DNA from 2 places in the Serratia sp. FDAARGOS_506 genome. Region 1 is predicted to be linked to the other one. Evidence: predicted binding sites of a transcription regulator. Region 1 holds the regulator's gene; the other holds the start of a gene.
What was found. Region 1 encodes Fur, which represses iron uptake genes when iron is present. Its sites were predicted from a motif close to ATAATAATGAGAACNACTATCAA; they were not measured.

Region 1 (9,068 bases):
CAGGCAACGCGCGCACCGGTTGCCCTGCGGTGAATTTCAACATGCGGCGTAAAATATCGGACGCGCTTTCACCGATGTGTTGCGTGTGGCTGGCAATATAACGGTAAAGCTCTTCGTCGACTTCAATAGTTTTCATCTTTATCCAATACTGTTTTTTCTACTTAGAACCTGAAGCCAGATCCTGCATTCAAGCCATGGGATTATAAGGTTAAAAGCGCTGGGGCGAACACAACAATGTGCCTCCGGACGGAAAATGCAGACTAATACCTATAGCCGGCGCTGCCAAGCCCGCGCCGCGAAAATTCCGCATGATTCATCGTGCGATTCAATCATGATACCCTAATCTGAATCTCTCTCAGCATGAACTTCGCCATGAAATTACATTATCAACTGCTGGCCACCGAGTCAGACGCGCTGCCGGTGCTGCTGATCCACGGGCTGTTCGGCAATCTGGACAACCTGGGCGTGCTGGCGCGCGATCTGCATAAACAGCACAGCGTGATCAAAGTCGATCTGCGCAACCACGGCCTCTCCCCGCGTGCCGACGACATGAACTATCCCGCCATGGCGCAGGACCTGCTGGCGCTGCTCGACGAACTGCAGCTGGAGAAAGCGATCGTCATCGGCCATTCGATGGGCGGCAAAGCGGCGATGGCGCTGACCGCCATCGCGCCCGAGCGCGTCGCCAGGCTGATCGTTATCGACGTCGCGCCGGTGGATTACCAGGCCCGCCGCCACGACGAGATCTTCGCCGCGCTGAAGGCCGTCAGTGCGGCCGGCATCACCCAACGCCAGGCGGCCGCTCAGCTGATGCGCGAGTACCTGCAGGAAGAAGGCGTGATCCAGTTCCTGCTGAAGTCCTTCCACAACGGCGAGTGGCGCTTCAACCTGCCGGTGCTGATCGAACGCTACGAAGACATCACCGGCTGGCAGGAAATACCGGCCTGGCCGCACCCGACCCTGTTCATTCGCGGCGGCCTGTCGCCGTACGTGCAGGACAGCTACCGGGCGGACATCGCCCGCCAGTTCCCGCAGGCCCGCGCACACGTCGTCGCCGGCACCGGCCATTGGGTGCACGCCGAAAAACCGGAAGCGGTGCTGCGCGCCATTCACCGTTTCCTCGACGAAGCCTGAAAAACGCGCTCACCTGGCGAAAAAACGCGCTAAAGATAACGGCTTAGCGCGTTTGCCCCGCAGTTAGGCATTGTCGTCGCTCCATCTGCTGGGGTAATATGGCGCGCTATAATTTTGCCGCCGCGCCAGCGCGTTCGCGAACGCCGGTTCGGGGGTAAATTTGGGTTAGGGTTTATTGGCCCGAAGTGTGTTAACCGATGCCTCCGGAAGCGTGCGAGCGCTTTTTGATGCAAACTCCCTTGCAGTACCGCTACCTATGGCAAAAGAACAAACGGATCGCACGACGCTGGATCTGTTCGCAGATGAACGCCGTCCGGGGCGCCCGAAAACCAACCCGCTTTCCCGCGATGAACAGCTTAGAATCAACAAGCGCAATCAGTTACGGCGCGATAAAGTGCGTGGATTGCGGCGCGTAGAGCTGAAAATCAACGCGGATGCGGTGGACGCCCTGAACAAACTGGCGGAACAGCGCAACATCAGCCGCAGCGAACTCATCGAGCAGATGCTGTTGGCGCAACTGGCGGAAGAACAGCCGGAACATTGATCTCTTCGGCCGCACGCGCGGCGCGGCGTTAAGGACAACGCCGGATCGACCACGCTTTTCTTCATTCTCCGGCATCGCATAAATGCGATAAAACCCCGGCGCCACTTTCTGGCATGATACGCATTTACCGGTAAGAGACTGCGCCTGTCGGCGCCCGCCCCGGAGGCGAAAGGCTCTTGCCATGGCATCATTTTAATCGGCGTCAGCGGCGGCAGTGCCGGCGTCGAGTAATGCAATTACTTGAATTTAAAGGTTATACGCGATATGGCTACTGTAGGCATTTTCTTTGGCAGCGACACTGGCAATACCGAAAACATTGCCAAAATGATCCAGAAAATTCTCCAGAAACAGTTTGGCGACGACGTCTCTGAAGTGCATGACATCGCTAAAAGCAGCAAAGAAGACCTGGAAGGGTTCGATATCCTGCTGCTAGGTATCCCGACCTGGTACTACGGTGAAGCGCAGTGTGACTGGGATGATTTCTTCCCGACGCTGGAAGAAGTCGACTTCAACGGCAAACTGGTGGCGCTGTTCGGCTGCGGCGACCAGGAAGACTACGCGGAATACTTCTGTGACGCGATGGGTACCATCCGCGACATCATCGAACCGCGCGGCGCGGCCATCGTGGGCCACTGGCCGACCAAAGGCTACCACTTCGAGGCCTCCAAAGGCCTGGCGGACGACAACCACTTCATCGGTCTGGCGATCGACGAAGACCGTCAGCCTGAGCTGACCAACGAGCGCGTGGACGCCTGGGTCAAACAGATCGTCGAAGAGCTGAGCCTGGCCGATATCGTCGGCTAAACCCCGGCACTGGCGAAAGGTTGAACAAAGGCCCTGTAAAGTGCATAGTGTGCCCACAGGGCCGTCATCGGCAGCAGGGATTGCTGCGATAGAAGCTACAGATTTGTAACTTCCCACCCCGTCACGGTAGACTGAGATATCGGTTTATCCCACCCATCAAGGCGTTGCATGCAAAACATGCAATAGTGCAATTATATCTTTGTTAACAACCGGCGGTTTCCATTTAGTACAACCGGTTCTATAATGAGACGCATTAACTCTTTGTGCCGACCGATGCCACAGGCGAGTACGCCTCAACTTGATTAGCATAGTAACAGGACTGAATTCGCATGACCGACAACAACATCGCATTGAAGAAGGCCGGCTTAAAAGTCACGCTTCCGCGACTCAAAATCCTGGAAGTACTGCAAAATCCGGAATGCCATCACGTCAGTGCGGAAGATTTGTACAAAAAACTGATTGATATGGGCGAAGAGATCGGGTTGGCAACGGTTTATCGCGTACTGAACCAGTTTGACGATGCGGGCATTGTGACACGTCACAATTTCGAAGGCGGCAAGTCCGTGTTCGAGCTGACCCAACAGCATCACCACGATCACCTGATTTGCCTGGACTGTGGCAAAGTGATCGAATTCAGCGACGAATCCATCGAAGTGCGCCAGCGTGATATCGCCAAGCAACACGGCATCAAGCTCACCAACCACAGCCTGTATCTGTACGGTCACTGTGAAACCGGTGACTGCCGCGAAGACGAAACGCTGCACGACAAGAAATAAGCCTGACCGGCTATGAAAAACCGCCTCACACCGAGGCGGTTTTTTTATGCCCGCCGTGCAACGGGCAAAAAAATCCCCGGACAAGCCGGGGAAAATCATGTCATGAAATATCACAATTGCAGCGGCACAGCGACTCCACGTACTCCTCTCACTTCAACGTCCGCCCTACGCCGACACGCGCGGGCGAACGCATTCCCCCTTCGTTATACGGCCGCCGCCAGGGCAGCAGGCCATTGCACCGAGCTTAGACCTTCTCGGCGCGGCTGTAGCGCTTGCCGTCCGGGCTGACCGAACGCACCTGAACGTCACCCGAGACCGTCGGCTTGGCCTTGGCGTCATAATGTTGCCACTGCTTACCGCCGTCGGTGGAGTACTCGATGCCCAACCCTGGCAGGGCGATATTCGCCTCCAGCTTGCCGCCCGCTACGCGTGCGCCCGGCACCGGCAGACGGTAAGCGACGCCGCCTTTGTCCAGCTTGGCCAGTTCACGCTGCCCCAGGATATTGGCGAAGCGCAGCCAGTCTTTCTCCAGCGTCTTGGTATCGACAAAGTGGGTTTCCCCGCCTTTGTATTCGCGGCCGGCGCGATAGTCCTGCTCCCAACCGGCGCGGTGCCAGGCGCGTTCAGCCACCGACAGCGCGCGTGGGAAAATCATGTATTCCATCTGCGGATCGGTGCGCTGGGTTTCGCTCCACAGCTGAGCGGACAGCCCGTAGGCGCCCGGCCACGGCTTGTCGCTCTTGGCGTTGAAGTGGTTGCCGTCGCGGTCGACCGAGGTTTCCGCGTTCTGCGGCATGTTATCCGGCGCGAAGCTGAACACTTTGCGCTCGTCGCTGAAGCGGGTGCCCCAGTAGTAACCGCGCTCGTCCGGGTTCACCTCGTACGGGAAGTCCATATAGACGTAGTCCGGGTTGGAAACCACCACTTCATACCCTTTGTTGGCCCAGTCATTGACGCTATCGAAACCGCCCCAGTACAGGGTATCCCAGAAGTTGACGCCCACGCGCGAGGTGGCGAACGCCTTCGCGTTCTCGGCGTCTTTCAGACCATCCTGCCAGGCCTGCATTCTGTCGATGCCGTGCGCCTTCACCAGCTTGCTGACCTCTTGGCCGAAGTAGCTCGGCAGGTGCTCCATGTCGGCCACCTTGCCTTCTTTGATCATCGTCTGGCACACCTGCGACTTGGCCCACGGCTTGTCTTCGTTGCTCTGATCGATGATGCCTTTGCCCGGCTCCGGTTTCGCCTTGTCGGTGTAGCCGGCGCCCAGGCGAATGTTTTTCGCTTCGTCGCCGCCGAAGTGCCAGGTCTTGATCGGCTGACCGGCCTCTTTATGCATCTGCGCGATCTCGCCGATTACCTTGTCGACAAAGCGCTGGGAAGAGTCCAGGCACGGGTTCAGATAGCTCTGGCGGTTAAAGAACTGCACGGAGGTGGTGTTGGAGGTATCGGTCGGATCCACCAGGCGGAATTCGTTGGCCTCCTGCTCTTTCCCGGCGGCATGCAGCTTTTTATAGCGCGCTTCCATCGAGACCACCGCGGCGCGGGCGTGCGCCGGCATGTCGATCTCCGGGATCACCTCAATCTGGCGCGCCTGGGCGTATTTGATGATGTCGATATAGTCCTGACGGCTGAAGAAGCCGCCGTAGACGTCCGGCCCTTGGCCGTACTGAGGCAGCAGGCAGGTGGTTTCGCTCAAATCGTGGCAGCGCTGGCCGCCGACTTCCGTCAGCTCAGGCAAACCGGGGATCTCGATGCGCCAGCCTTCGTCATCGCTCAGGTGGAAGTGGAATTTGTTGAGCTTGTAGGCCGCCATCTGATCCAGCAGGCGCAGCACCGCGTCCTTCTTATGGAAGTTGCGCGCCACGTCGAGGAAAATGCCGCGATACTGGAAGCGCGGCGCATCGCTGGCGTCCAGCGTGGCAATCTTGCCGCTGCCGTCGCTCGGCACTAACGACAGGATCGACTGCAGCCCGTAGAACACCCCGGCCTGATCGAAGCCGATCACCCGGGCCTCTTTCTTACCAATTTTCAGCTCATAGGCGCCCGGCACCGCCATCGCGCCTTTAAACTTGCCCGGCTGGATGTCGGTCTTGATCGGATAGCCGTTGGCCTGAACCGGCACGCCCAGCAGTGCGAAGCGCTGGTTGACGACGTCCGCCGCCGGCTTGACCAGCGTGCTCAGATCCGGCGATACCCCTTGGCGCAGATCGGCGTCCTGTGCGTGGACCTTCACCTGCATCGGCGTCGGCACGATCTGGCCGCGCAGTGCGCCGGCAGGCAGCGTCTGCAGATCGGCATTGCTGACAAAGCGCGAAGCCGGCGTCATCAGAATGTTTTTGTCGTCCTTGGTACGCTTCCACTGGTCGCCGGTGAACGGCGCCACAAACTGATCCAGGTTTTCGGTGTCGGTATTCGCCAGCATTTTCGGCTTGGCGTCGCCGGAAGTGGCATACCAGCGCGGCAGGAAGTCGTTTCTGAACAGCTGCCAGTATTCAGCGACCACCGGGATTTCCACCGCCTTCCCGGCCGGGAAACCGCTGAATTTGGCGGTCGGCTCCAGCTTGTACAGATCGCCGGTGAGGTGGGCGATCTTGAACTGGTCGTTGTCTACCCGCAAGGTCTGGCGCGGGCTGTGGAAATAGATGACCCAGTCTTTGCCGTCGATCGCCTGGCCGTCGTTGCTGAGGGTGAACAACACCCGGTTGCAAGAGGCCCAGTCGGCGCCCAGCGCCGCGCAATCCACGCCGTTTTCGCCGGCGCGGTTATCCAGCATTTTCACGTTCAGCTTCAGCTGGCTCAGCTGATCCACCAGCTGTTGATCGGCCATGGCACTTCCCATGCCGCCCAGGAATCCCATCGTTGCCGTCAACGCGGCTAATGCGCTCAGTTTGAATGCGTTCATGTTCTCGTCCTTCTTAATTATTGTTATCGCGAATTTCTTGCCACAGCTTGCCGCACTTGGCGTCGTAAGCCTGTCCGTTACCGCTGTGAACCGCCATAATGCAGTTCTGATAATCCATCACCCGCACCGTTTCCTGCGCGGCGAACTGCTGGTGCTGCTTCTCTTGTTTCAGCACGTTCAGCACCGCCTTGCAGGGCTGCAGACGCTCCGGCGAACCTTCGGCGGTGTTGATACAGGCGCTGTAAGCCTGTTTTAATTTGGCGTCTTCCGGCGGCGCGGCGGGTTGTGCGCAGGCGCTCAGGGCCGCGGCGGCCGCCAACATCAGCATGATTTTTCTCATCGTTGAATTCCCTTAACTGTCCCCGGCGGCGAGGCCGGGGAACGCCTCAGAAGATGGTGAATGGCGCGATGACCATGAACTTGACGTCTTTCTCGTCCTGGAAGATGTTACCGTAACCGCCACCCCAGCTCGGGATGTTGGTGTGGTTGTCATATTGGGTGTAGTGCAGCTTGAGCAGGGTGCCCTTGGCGCGCCCTTCCTGGATGGTGTACATCGCGTCCAGGCTCCAGGCGCTCTCTTTCAGGCGCTGGCTCTGATCATAGATCGGGTTGGTGCTCGGCTTGGCGTCCCAGGCGTAAACGTAGGAACCGCCGACCGCCATGCCCGGCAGGTTCCAGTTGCTGAGGTCATACATCACGCCGGCGTACACCGCTTTCTCGCCGTTGGCGTTAAAGTCGGAGCGGTTATCCCACCACACGTCCAGACGACCGTTGGATGAGGCGTAGGTCGGGGTCATGCGCTGCAGGAAGAAGCCCTGGTTGCCTTCCGCCTTGACCATGGTGCCTTCCAAACGCCAGTTGAACTGCCCGGTGGTGTAACCGAAGGTCAGCGCCTGCAGCCAGGCCAGGCCGTCGTAGATGCTGTTCGGATCGTTCTTGTTGCTGATGCGGTCTTCCGCACCGTAGAACTGGTAACTGGTGGTCAGCGGATTGCCCAGCACATCGAATTTGTAAGACGCCTTGGTGAAGTATTGATTCACATAACCCTGAGCCTGGCCGAAGGCGGCTTCCAGCACCAGATCGTTTTTGAAATCGTACTTGGCGCCCAGCGAGTGCAGGTAGGAGACGCGGGTTTTCTTATCGTTCTGGCGGAAGTCGTCCATCTCGATATGCCACGGCGCCTTGTATTTGTCGGTCCACATGTAGGAGAAGCTCAACGCACCGGCATCGCCGTAGTCGAACTTGGCGCCGGCTTCGGCCCCCTGATAAGTGCCCGGCATAAAGCTCCAGTGCGGCGCCAGCAGGGTTTGTCCGCTCGGCTGAATATAGCCGGCGCGCGCCCAGACCGGTCCGTATTTGAATTTGGCAGCGGCTTTGTAAAGGCTCACGCCGCCTTTATCACCGGAATAGTCTTCGTCATAGGTACGGTTTTTCGAGGAGAACGCGATCTCGTTCGGGTGGCCGCTGGCGCTGGATTCCGCCAGCTCGATGGCGGTAAAGGCGCCGACGTCCAGACCGAACATGTCCCAGGCGTAGCCCGAAGCGAAATCCAGGCTCAGGTTGGCGGTGGAGTGCGACAGGTTGGTGGTGTATTGGTTGTAATCCTTACTGTCCGGATTGAGATCTTTACGGTCGCGCTCACGTTGCCAGTAATAAATACCGCCGGTCAGCGTGGAATCATCGATAAACCCTGCGGCTTTCGCCTCAGGCGCCATGGCAAACCCTGTTCCCAACAGCGCGCCCGCGACTGCGAGCGCCAGCGTTTTACGCTGAGCACCGTGCGTACCCATATTGAAATTCCTCTTTGACTTAACTTAAAAGTTGCAGCCGCCTGTGTTCACCACTGCCCTGCACGACTGCCAATAAAAAACCCGAACGGGTAAAAAATATTGCCGACGAGATGTTATTCCCACAGCACTAATTGCTACAGACAGACTATTTTTCGCGACGCGAATTATCAAATGAAAAATGAGGGAGATTTGTCAAAGTATGACAAGGAGCACATATCAGTGAGATTTTGTTACGTCGATGATCATGGAGGCTGTTGAATAAAAAATTCAATTAAATCAGAATAAATTGAGATACAAGGTCAACCAGAGACGATTAATGGTTTCAGCCTGATTAAATTCGTCAGTCAGACGATAAAAATTGAGAGCGCTCTCCAAATGAAATTAATTCGCATCACGAATATATAAGAAAAAATGAAGACTAATAGAACCAAGATAAGAGAACTAATGGGTTAATGCGTTGCCATTAATTAAACGCATCCCGGATAAAATGAGAGAGGAATAGGTCACGAGCTGAGCGCAGGCATAAAAAAGCGCGGCTTAAAGCCGCGCTGATTCATTAATTTTCGAGGCGAATACGATTAGCCTTCGATTTTCGCCCAGGTGTCACGCAGGCCGACGGTGCGGTTAAACACCAGATGCTCGGCCGACGAGTGACGGTTGTCGGCGCAGAAGTAGCCTTCACGCTCGAACTGATAGGCTTTCTCCGGCTGTGCGGCCGCCAGGCTCGGCTCGACGAAGCCGTGCTTGATGACCAGCGATTCCGGGTTGATGGTGGAGAGGAAGTCCTCCGCCGCGCCCGGATTAGGCACGCTGAACAGGCGATCGTACAGGCGAATTTCCGCCGGCAGCGCGTGTGCCGCTGACACCCAGTGGATCACGCCCTTCACCTTGCGGCCGTCGGCAGGATCTTTGCTCAGCGTTTCTGCATCGTAGCTGCAGAAGATGGTGGTGATCTCGCCCGCTTCGTCCTTCTCGACGCGCTCGGCCTTGATCACGTACGCATTGCGCAGACGCACTTCCTTGCCCAACACCAGACGCTTGTACTGCTTGTTGGCTTCTTCGCGGAAGTCGGCGCGATCGATATAGATCTCGCGGCTGAACGGCACATCGCGGCTGCC
Region 2 (9,068 bases), 1.8 Mb from region 1:
GCGGTGGCGGGAGGGCGATTTTCTCCCCGCTCTCCCTGCGAATGAGCGGTAAGACGGGTGGTGCGAAACGATCGGCGGCGCGCGGAGGCGCCCGACGACGCCCGGTGATCGGCCGGGCGCCGGATGCGGCGAAAAATGGCTGACAGAGACTAAAGCCTAGCAAAAAATCGCCGTTTTGCGATTAACGTGCCGCTTCGTAAATGCGGCGGCTGACGTCCAGGGTGATGTCCTGATGTTCGCCCAGGGCGGTCATGCCGTGCTGCTGCAGCTTGTCGAGCAGCGCCGGAATGCTGCTGCCGTCGAGCTGATAATCCGCCATGCGTGTCGGCACGCCCATCTGTTCGAAGAAGGCGCGGGTGGCGGCGATGGCGCCGTCGATACGACTGTCTTCGCTGCCTTCGCGCAGGCCCCAGACGCGCTCAGCGTACTGCAGCAGTTTTTCGCGCTTCTGCGTTTTTTTCTCGTGCAGCAGCGCCGGCAACACGATGGCCAGCGTTTGCGCGTGGTCGAGATCGTGCATGGCGGTCAGCTCGTGGCCCAGCATATGGGTCGCCCAGTCCTGCGGCACCCCGGCGCCGATCAGGCCGTTCAGCGCCATGGTGGCGCTCCACATCACGTTGGCGCGCACCGCATAGTTTTCCGGCTCGGCCAGCGCGCGCGGGCCGTCTTCCAGCAGGGTCAGCAGCAGCCCTTCGGCGAAGCGATCCTGCACCTTGGCATCGACCGGGTAGGTCAGATACTGCTCCAGGGTGTGCACGAAGGCGTCGACCACGCCGTTGGCGATCTGGCGCGGCGGCAGTGAATAGGTCACCACCGGATCCAGCACGGCGAAGCGCGGCTGCACCAGCGGCGAGAAGAAGTGCTGCTTGTCGCCGCTGCTTTTACGGGTGATCACCGCGCCGCTGTTGGATTCGGAACCGGTGGCCGGCAGCGTCAGCACGCAGCCCATCGGCACCGCGTCGGCGATGTGGCTGCCGACGGTCTGCAGGATATGCCAGGCGTCGCCGTCGGCGGTGTAACGGGCGGCGGCGGCGATGAACTTGGTGCCGTCAACCACCGAACCGCCGCCGACTGCCAGCAGGAAATCGATGTTTTCCGCCTTCACCACCTCGACCGCTTTCATCAGCGTTTCGTAGGTCGGGTTCGGCTCAATGCCGGAGAACTCCCGTACGTCACGGCCGGCCAGCGCGCTGTATACCTGGTCCAGCACGCCGTTTTTCTTCACGCTGCCGCCACCGTAGGTGATCAGGATGCGTGCGTCCGCCGGGATCTGGCCGGCCACTTCGGCAATTTGGTCCTTGCCGAACAGGATTTTGGTTGGGGTATGCAGAATGAAGTTTTGCATGATCTATTTCTCTCTTTCTGTCAGGCGGGCGCCAAAGCGGCGCAAAGGTTTCTGGCCCGTATTGTCAGGAACCTGGCGGCAACGCACAATGCACATTTCTGTTTGGTTTTTGCCTATTCCTACAATTCTCTGTAGAAATAGAGAGTTTTAAATTATTATTTATGCCGAATCGTTCTGACTGTAAGAGGGTGTTTCCGTGATTGAAATCGATGCGCAGCGCAGCCGCATGGCGCGCCAGGCGATGGCTATCGCCACCGGCAACGGCTACACGCCGTCACCGGTGCCGCGGGTGAAGATCCTGTATGTCGATCGCCATAGCCCGCGTCAACCGGTGATGTACGAACCGGGGATCGTGATCGTCTTTCAGGGGCACAAGGTGGGCTATTGCGGCAACAAGATGTTCCAGTACGATCCGCGCAACTACCTGCTGATGACGGTGCCGTTGCCGTTCGAGTGCGAAACCTTCGCCAGCCCGGAACTGCCGCTGGTTGGGTTGGCGGTCAACATCGATACCCAAATGCTGCAGGATTTGCTGATCGATATCGGCGACGACGACTACCTGATGCAGCCGCGGGCGGAGAGTAACGGGGTGAACCTGGCTGAGCTGACGGAAGAGCTGCTGTGCGCCACCGAACGCCTGTTGGACGTGATGGCCAAGCCGCTCGATGCCCGGGTACTGGGGCCGCAGATCGTGCGCGAGATCCTCTACTATGTGCTGCGCGGCACCTGCGGCGCGTCGTTGCAGGAGCTGGTCAACCGCCATACCCACTTTAGCCAGATCGCCAAGGCGCTGCGGCGCATAGAAAATCAGTATGCCGACAACCTCAACGTCGAGCAGTTGGCCAGCGAGGTCAACATGAGCGTCTCAGCGTTCCACCACAACTTCAAAGCGGTGACCAACACCTCGCCGCTGCAATACGTGAAGTCGTACCGGCTGCATAAGGCGCGCCTGTTGATGGTGCATGACGGCCTGAAGGCCAGCACGGCGGCGATCCGCGTCGGCTACGAGAGCGCGTCGCAGTTTAGCCGTGAATTCAAGCGCCTGTTCGGCATGACGCCGAGCGATGAAATCGCCCGGCTGCGCGACGTTAACCCGCTGCTGCTGGAGGGCTGAGCCGCGTTTACGGGGTCAAGACGATCTTGCCGAACGGCCCGCGATCGAGGTGATCCAACGCCTGCGGCAGCTGATCGAAACGGTACACCTGGTCGATCACCGGCTGCAGTTTGACGGCGTCCACGGCGCGCACCAGATCTTCCAGCGCGCGGCGGTGGCCGACGCCGATGCCCTGGATCTCCGCCGATTTCAGCAGCAGCAGGCCGGCGGGGGCGGAAATCTCGGCGCCCGCCAGCACGCCGATCACCGAGATGCGGCCGCCCACCGCCACGGCGCGTACCGAGTTGCCCAGATTCGGGCCGCCGACGGTGTCGATCACATGGTCGATGCCGCGATCTTGCGTCAGCGCATAAACCGCTTCCACCCAATCGCCGTTCAGCCGGTTGATGCCGTGACTGGCGCCCAACGCTCGGGCACGCGCCAGCTTTTCATCGCTGCCGGAGGTCACGTACACCTCGGCACCGTGCGCTTTGGCGATTTGCAGCGCGAACAGCGCCACCCCGCCGGTGCCTTGTACCAGCACCCTCTCGCCGGCGTGAAGTTTGCCTTGTTCCACCAGCGCGAACCAGGCAGTCAGCCCGGCGCACGGCAGGGTGCTGGCCTGCGCGTCGTCCAGCGACGTCGGCGCCGCCACCAGCCAGTCTTCATGCAAAATCACATATTCCGCCAGCACGCCCTGATAGAAGCCGCCAAGGGTGTGGTAAGGCACCTGGCGCGCATCGCCGTAAGGCTTTTGCCGGCCGTCGAGCCAGCCGGGGCTGAAAGTGGAGATGACCCGGTCGCCGGGCTGGAAGCGGCTGACGCCAGGGCCGATAGCGTCGACCTCGCCGGCCAGGTCCGAGGCGGGGGTGAACGGCTGTGGCAGCGTCAGCCCCATGCCGCTTTCAATCATCAGCTTGTCGCGGTAGTTGAGTGCGACCGCCTTCACTTTCACTCTGATTTCGTGTGGCCCCGGCTGTGGAACCGCTTCGGTGATCAGTTGCAGGTGTTCACGCCCCAGGGCGTCCATCGTCCAGCGTTGCATCGTGTCTGTCATGATGTTCTCCAAAGTCAGCGATTAACGACCGGTCGATAATATCGTTGATGAAGGTTCGCCAGTGGCGATAAGATTTCCTCAGATTGTTTCTTTTAGAGCGACAAATCATGAGCGATCGATTGAGCGGCATTTCGGTATTTGTCACCGCCGTGGAGGCGGGCAGTTTTGCATTGGCGGCCAGTCGGCTGCATCTGTCGCGTTCGGCGGTGGGGAAAACCATCGCCCGGCTGGAACAGCGGCTGGGCGTGCGGCTGTTTCATCGCACCACCCGCAGCCAGAGCCTGACCGACGACGGCGCGTTGTTTTATGAGCGTTGCCTGCGGGCGCTGGAGGAGATCCGCGGTGCGGAAACGCTGCTGGAGTCGGGCAAGCGGCAGGTCAGCGGCCGGTTGCGGGTATCGATGCCGGTGCTGTTTGGCCGCATGTGCATTGCGCCGCTGCTGACCGAACTGACGCGTGAGCACCCGGGCCTGGAGCTGGAGCTGTCGTTCAGCGATCGGGTGGTGGATCTGATTGAGGATGGTTTCGACATGGCGATCCGCAACGGCACGCTGGCCAACAGCGGCGGGCTGGTGGCGCGCCGCATCGGCGATCATCGCATGACGCTGTGCGCCTCGCCGGCCTATCTGCAGCGGTGCGGCGAGCCGCACAGCATCGAACAGCTGGCGCAGCATGAGGCGGTGACCTATATGCGCGCCGGTGTGCGGCGCAGCTGGTTGGTATTGGATAGCGACGGCAAGCCGCAGGAAGTGATGCCGAATAACCGGCTGCAAATGGACGATCTGCAGGCGATTGCGGATGCGGCGACGGCGGGGTTCGGCATTGCCTGGCTGCCGTGCTGGTTGGTGCGTGAGCAGCTGTTGAGCGGGGCGCTGGTGCGCTTGCTGCGCGACCGTCAGGGTGCCGCCTTTGAAGCGCATGCGGTGTGGCCGCACACGCCTCACCTGCCGCTGAAGGTGCGGCTGGCGGTGGATACGCTGGTGAGCAAGTTGCCCGCCAGCCTGGCCTTGGTCGAGAAGGCGCTGTAACGCGCTGGACTTAGGAAGAGGAGGCGCGCTTTTTGCGCCAGATCACCAGCATGGCACCCAGCAGGCCAACGAACAACAGCAACAGCGGCAACAGCATCAGGCCAGTCATCACCTGGCTTTCGTAGCGCTTCACCAGCGGGATTTGGCTGAAAGCGTAGCCGAGGCCCACCAGCGCGCAGACCCAGATCGCTGCACTCAGCCAGTTGAACACCTGGAAGCGCGAGCTGTTGAGCCCGGAAATGCCGGCCATGGTCGGCAGCAGCGTGCGCACGAAGCCGAGGAAGCGGCCGATCAGCAGCGCCGTCAGCCCGTGGCGGTTGAACAGGTTATGCGCGCGCTGGTGATATTGCGCCGGCAATTGCAGCAGCCAACCTTTCACCAGGCCGGTGTGGCCCAGCCAACGGCCCTGGATATAGCTCAGCCAGCAGCCGAGGCCAGCGGCGGCGGTCAGAATCAGCAGGGTGGGGGCAAAGCCCATCACGCCTTTGGCGATCAGCGCACCCGACAGCAGCAGCAGGCTGTCGCCGGGGAGGAAGGAGGCGGGCAGCAGTCCGTTTTCCAAAAACAGAGTGGTGAAAAGTACGGCGTAAACCACCCAAATTACGCTTGGATCGGCGAGGGCGATAAAGTCCTGCTGCCAAAGCGCATGAATAATCTCTCGTAATACATCCATTTTATGTCCTGTTGCATGCCGGTTGCGCCCGGGGTCACGTTCTCCAGGATGCGGCGGTTACCGTATCTGACAGTTACCCGGTTAGTGTACCGCTAATAGCTTAAGCCGACATTAAACGAGACGAAGAAAATTAGCGGAATCCGCCTTAGCGCACGCCGTTGAGGCGATCGAAGCCGGCCGCCAGATCGGCGATCAGGTCTTCGACGTTCTCCAGGCCGATATGCACGCGTACCAGCGTGCCGGAGAAATCGACGCCGCCCGCCGGGCGAATCGCTTCCAGCTCTTCCGGCTGGTTGGCCAGGATCAGCGATTCGAAGCCACCCCAGGAGTAGGCCATGCTGAAGTGGCTGAAGTTGTCCAGGTAGGCGGCCAGCTGCGCATCATCCAGCCGCTCTTTCAGCACGAAGGAGAACAGCCCGTTGCAGCCGCTGAAGTCGCGGCGGTAGAACTCGTGGCCCTTGCAGCTGGGCAGCGCAGGGTGATTGACCGTCGCCACCTCCGGCCGTGCCGCCAGCCAGTTGGCGACTTCGATGCTGCTGCGCTCGTGCTGCTTCAGGCGCACGCTCAGGGTGCGCAGGCCGCGGCTCGCCATGTAGGCGGTGTCGGCATCCACCATCTGCCCCATCAGGTAGGAGTACTCGCGCAGCCGATCCCAACAGCGCGCGTTGGCGACGGCGGTGCCGAGCATGTAATCGGAATGGCCGATCAGGTATTTGGTGCCGGCCTGGATCGAAATGTCGATGTCGAAATCCAATGCCTTGAACAGCACGCCCGCCGCCCAGGTGTTGTCTATCATGATCACCACGTCCGGCGCCACGGCGCGAATGGCTTGCACCATCGCCGGAATGTCCTGCACTTCCAGGGTAATGGAGCCGGGGGATTCCAGGAATACCACGCGGGTATTGGGTTGGATCAGCGTGGCGATATGGGCGCCGATCAGCGGATCGAAATAGGTGGTGCTGACGTTCATGCGGCCGAGGATGTGGGTGCAGAAATCCTGGGTCGGTTCGTATGCCGAACCCGTGACCAGCAGGTGATCGCCGGCGCCGACGAACGACAGGATCGCATTGGCCACCGCCGCTGCGCCGCAGGGGTACAGCACGCAGCCGGCGCCGCGCTCCAGTTCCACCATCGCATCCTGCAGGGCGAAGTGGGTCAGCGTGCCGCGTCGGCCGTAAAACAGCTCGCCGTGGGCGCGTTGCGCGGTGGCGTGCTTTTTGGCGGCGACGGAGTCGAAGACCAAAGAAGAGGCGCGTTGCGTGACGGGATTGACGGAGCCCTGGGTATAGCGTTTGCCGCGGCCGGCGCCGATCAGCGTGGTTTCGATGTGTTTTGACGTCATGGTACCTGGCTCACCTCTGGTTGCTCTGCACGTGCCCGTTTGCGATAGCCCTTACGTTAACATGAGTTAATATAGCCATCCAGACGTTTTAACTTCCAGATACAGAAACGGCTATAATTGGCTGCCGGGTGCGCATTTCTCGCCTCATCCTTCTGCCCTGGTGCGAGAGAGAAGTCCATTCATCGGCCGAGATGCCATTTGGCAGCGCGGCATTGTTGCGCCGTTGTGGGAGAAGAGTAACGAAATAACCCTATAAAAGGGGCTTTTGGCGGTGAACGGGAGCGGGTTGGCGCTTTGCGGCGGGGCTGGCTAAAATTTTCTCGTTTATTTGGTAAATAATAATGAGAACTACTATCAATCCCCGGTTGGTTTGATATGATCGCACGCTGAATTATTCCTTAATTTTGATCGGTAATGGGTGGAGGCACAGCGTGAAAACGGCTGGCAAGAATTTAAATCAAGGATCGTTCGGCCAGGGCCGGGCGCAGTGGGGCAAGGCCTTTGGCCGCAGCCTGATGGCTTCTATGGTGCTGGTCGTGGGGCTGGCCGGCAGCGCACAGGCTGCGCCGGCGGCCAATCCGGCTGTTACCGAAAGCGTTGCGCCGACCACCGCGCCAGCCCCGGCGGCCGCCGCGCCGGAGAGCATCACGCCGGTGAACCCGGCGCCAACGATCCAGCCACCGGAAACCCGCGGCATGGACCTGTCCGTTTGGGGCATGTATCAGCACGCCGACGTGGTGGTGAAAGCGGTGATGATCGGCTTGGTTCTGGCCTCGATCGTGACCTGGACCATTCTGTTCTCCAAAGGCAGCGAACTGCTGCGCGCCAAGCGCCGTCTGCGCCGCGAACAGCTGGCGCTGGCCGAAGCGCGCTCGCTGGATGAAGCCTCCGAGCTGGCACAAAACTTCTCGCCTGAGAGCGTCAGCGCGGTGTTGCTGAACGACGCGCAAAATGAGCTGGAGCTGTCTGCGGAATCCAACGACAACAACGGCATCAAAGAGCGTACCGGCTTCCGCCTCGAGCGCCGCGTGGCGGCCTACAGCCGCAACATGGGGCGCGGCAACGGTTTCCTGGCCACCATCGGCGCCATCTCGCCGTTCGTCGGCCTGTTCGGCACCGTGTGGGGCATCATGAACAGCTTCATCGGCATCGCCCATTCGCAGACCACCAACCTGGCGGTCGTGGCTCCGGGCATCGCGGAAGCGCTGCTGGCGACCGCGCTGGGCCTGGTCGCGGCGATCCCTGCCGTCGTTATCTACAACATCTTCGCGCGCGTCATCAGCGGCCACCGTGCCCAGGTGGGCGATGTGGCGGCGCAGGTCTTGCTGCTGCAGGGCCGCGATCTGGATCTGGCCGCGACGGCGGAAGCCAAGCGCTCACAGCACGCACATCAACTGCGGGCGGGGTGAGTCATGGCGATGCGCTTAAATGAAGATCTGGACGACAGCGGCGAACTGCATGAAATCAACGTGACGCCGTTTATCGACGTCATGTTGGTGCTGTTGATCATCTTTATGGTGGCCGCGCCGCTGGCAACGGTAGATATCCGCGTCGATCTGCCGGCTTCTTCCGCCAAACCGCAGCCGCGGCCGGAGAAACCGGTGTTCCTGTCGGTGAAGGCCGACAAGCAGCTCTACGTCGGCGATCAGCCGGTGAATGCCGATCAGCTGACTTCGGTGCTGGATCAACGCACTCAGGCGAACAAAGAAACCACCATCTTCTTCCAGGCGGACAAGAGTGTGGACTATGAAACGCTGATGAGCGTGATGGACACCCTGCGTAAAGCCGGCTACCTGAAAGTGGGGCTGGTGGGCATGGAAGGCGCCGCCAAGTAGCGGCAGCAAAACGATAAAGGGCGCTCAGGCGCCCTTTTTTATGGATTCAGAGATATCACTCCCCGGCCAACAACGCCCGGGAGCCGGCATGGCGCCAGTGGATGTGGCCCGGCAGATAAAGTGCCTTCTGTTCCAGCGGCCGCTCATCGATGAGCGCGGTGACCTGGTCGAAGCTATGTTGCGCCAGCGCCCGGCAATCCTGTGCGACCGTGTCTATCTTCAGCGTCATGCAGTCGAAGAGGTAGTGATCGTCGAAGCTGCACAGGTGGATGTCACTCTCCATCAGTTGATGCTGCGTCAGATAACGCAACACCCCTTCCAACAGGCCGCAGGCGGCGGTGAACAGCGCTTTAGGCGGGCGCCCCAGCTGCGCGCACAGCTGAGCGAACATCTCGTAACCCGAACTGGGGTGGTAGCTGCCGTTGATGATCCATTCCGGTTTACACGATACGCCGGCGCGCTCCAGGCCAAGCTGGAAGCCGGCCAATCGATCGCGGGTCGGTGAAATGCGCGGCTGCCCGCCGAGGAAATAGATTTCATCCGGATGTTGGCGTGCGACCTTTTCCACCAGGTCGGCGGTCGCATTCACCGAGTCGGTGATCACCAGCGGCAGTTCGGAACCGGCGATCAGGCGATCCATCTGCACCACCGGCAGCCCGGCGTTGATTTTTTGGTATTCCACGTCGTTCAACTGG

Region 2: the regulator Fur is predicted to act here: its motif matches at 6,874-6,896, upstream of exbB (tol-pal system-associated acyl-CoA thioesterase).

Annotation. Positions count from the first base shown of each region.
Region 1 covers NZ_CP033831.1:2,637,960-2,647,027, reverse strand. Annotated here, with positions in the region: gene seqA (replication initiation negative regulator SeqA) at 1-136, opposite strand, end outside; gene ybfF (esterase) at 361-1,134, shown strand; gene ybfE (LexA regulated protein) at 1,391-1,678, shown strand; gene fldA (flavodoxin FldA) at 1,943-2,482, shown strand; gene fur (ferric iron uptake transcriptional regulator) at 2,812-3,258, shown strand; gene EGY12_RS12825 (beta-N-acetylhexosaminidase) at 3,503-6,160, opposite strand; gene chiQ (ChiQ/YbfN family lipoprotein) at 6,174-6,500, opposite strand; gene EGY12_RS12815 (OprD family outer membrane porin) at 6,547-7,950, opposite strand; gene glnS (glutamine--tRNA ligase) at 8,529-9,068, opposite strand, start outside.
Region 2 covers NZ_CP033831.1:799,905-808,972, reverse strand. Annotated here, with positions in the region: gene yqhD (alcohol dehydrogenase) at 182-1,345, opposite strand; gene EGY12_RS04090 (AraC family transcriptional regulator) at 1,572-2,459, shown strand; gene EGY12_RS04085 (NAD(P)-dependent alcohol dehydrogenase) at 2,467-3,495, opposite strand; gene EGY12_RS04080 (LysR family transcriptional regulator) at 3,603-4,523, shown strand; gene EGY12_RS04075 (DedA family protein) at 4,534-5,196, opposite strand; gene metC (cystathionine beta-lyase) at 5,342-6,538, opposite strand; gene exbB (tol-pal system-associated acyl-CoA thioesterase) at 6,970-7,947, shown strand; gene exbD (TonB system transport protein ExbD) at 7,951-8,373, shown strand; gene EGY12_RS04055 (LacI family DNA-binding transcriptional regulator) at 8,429-9,068, opposite strand, start outside.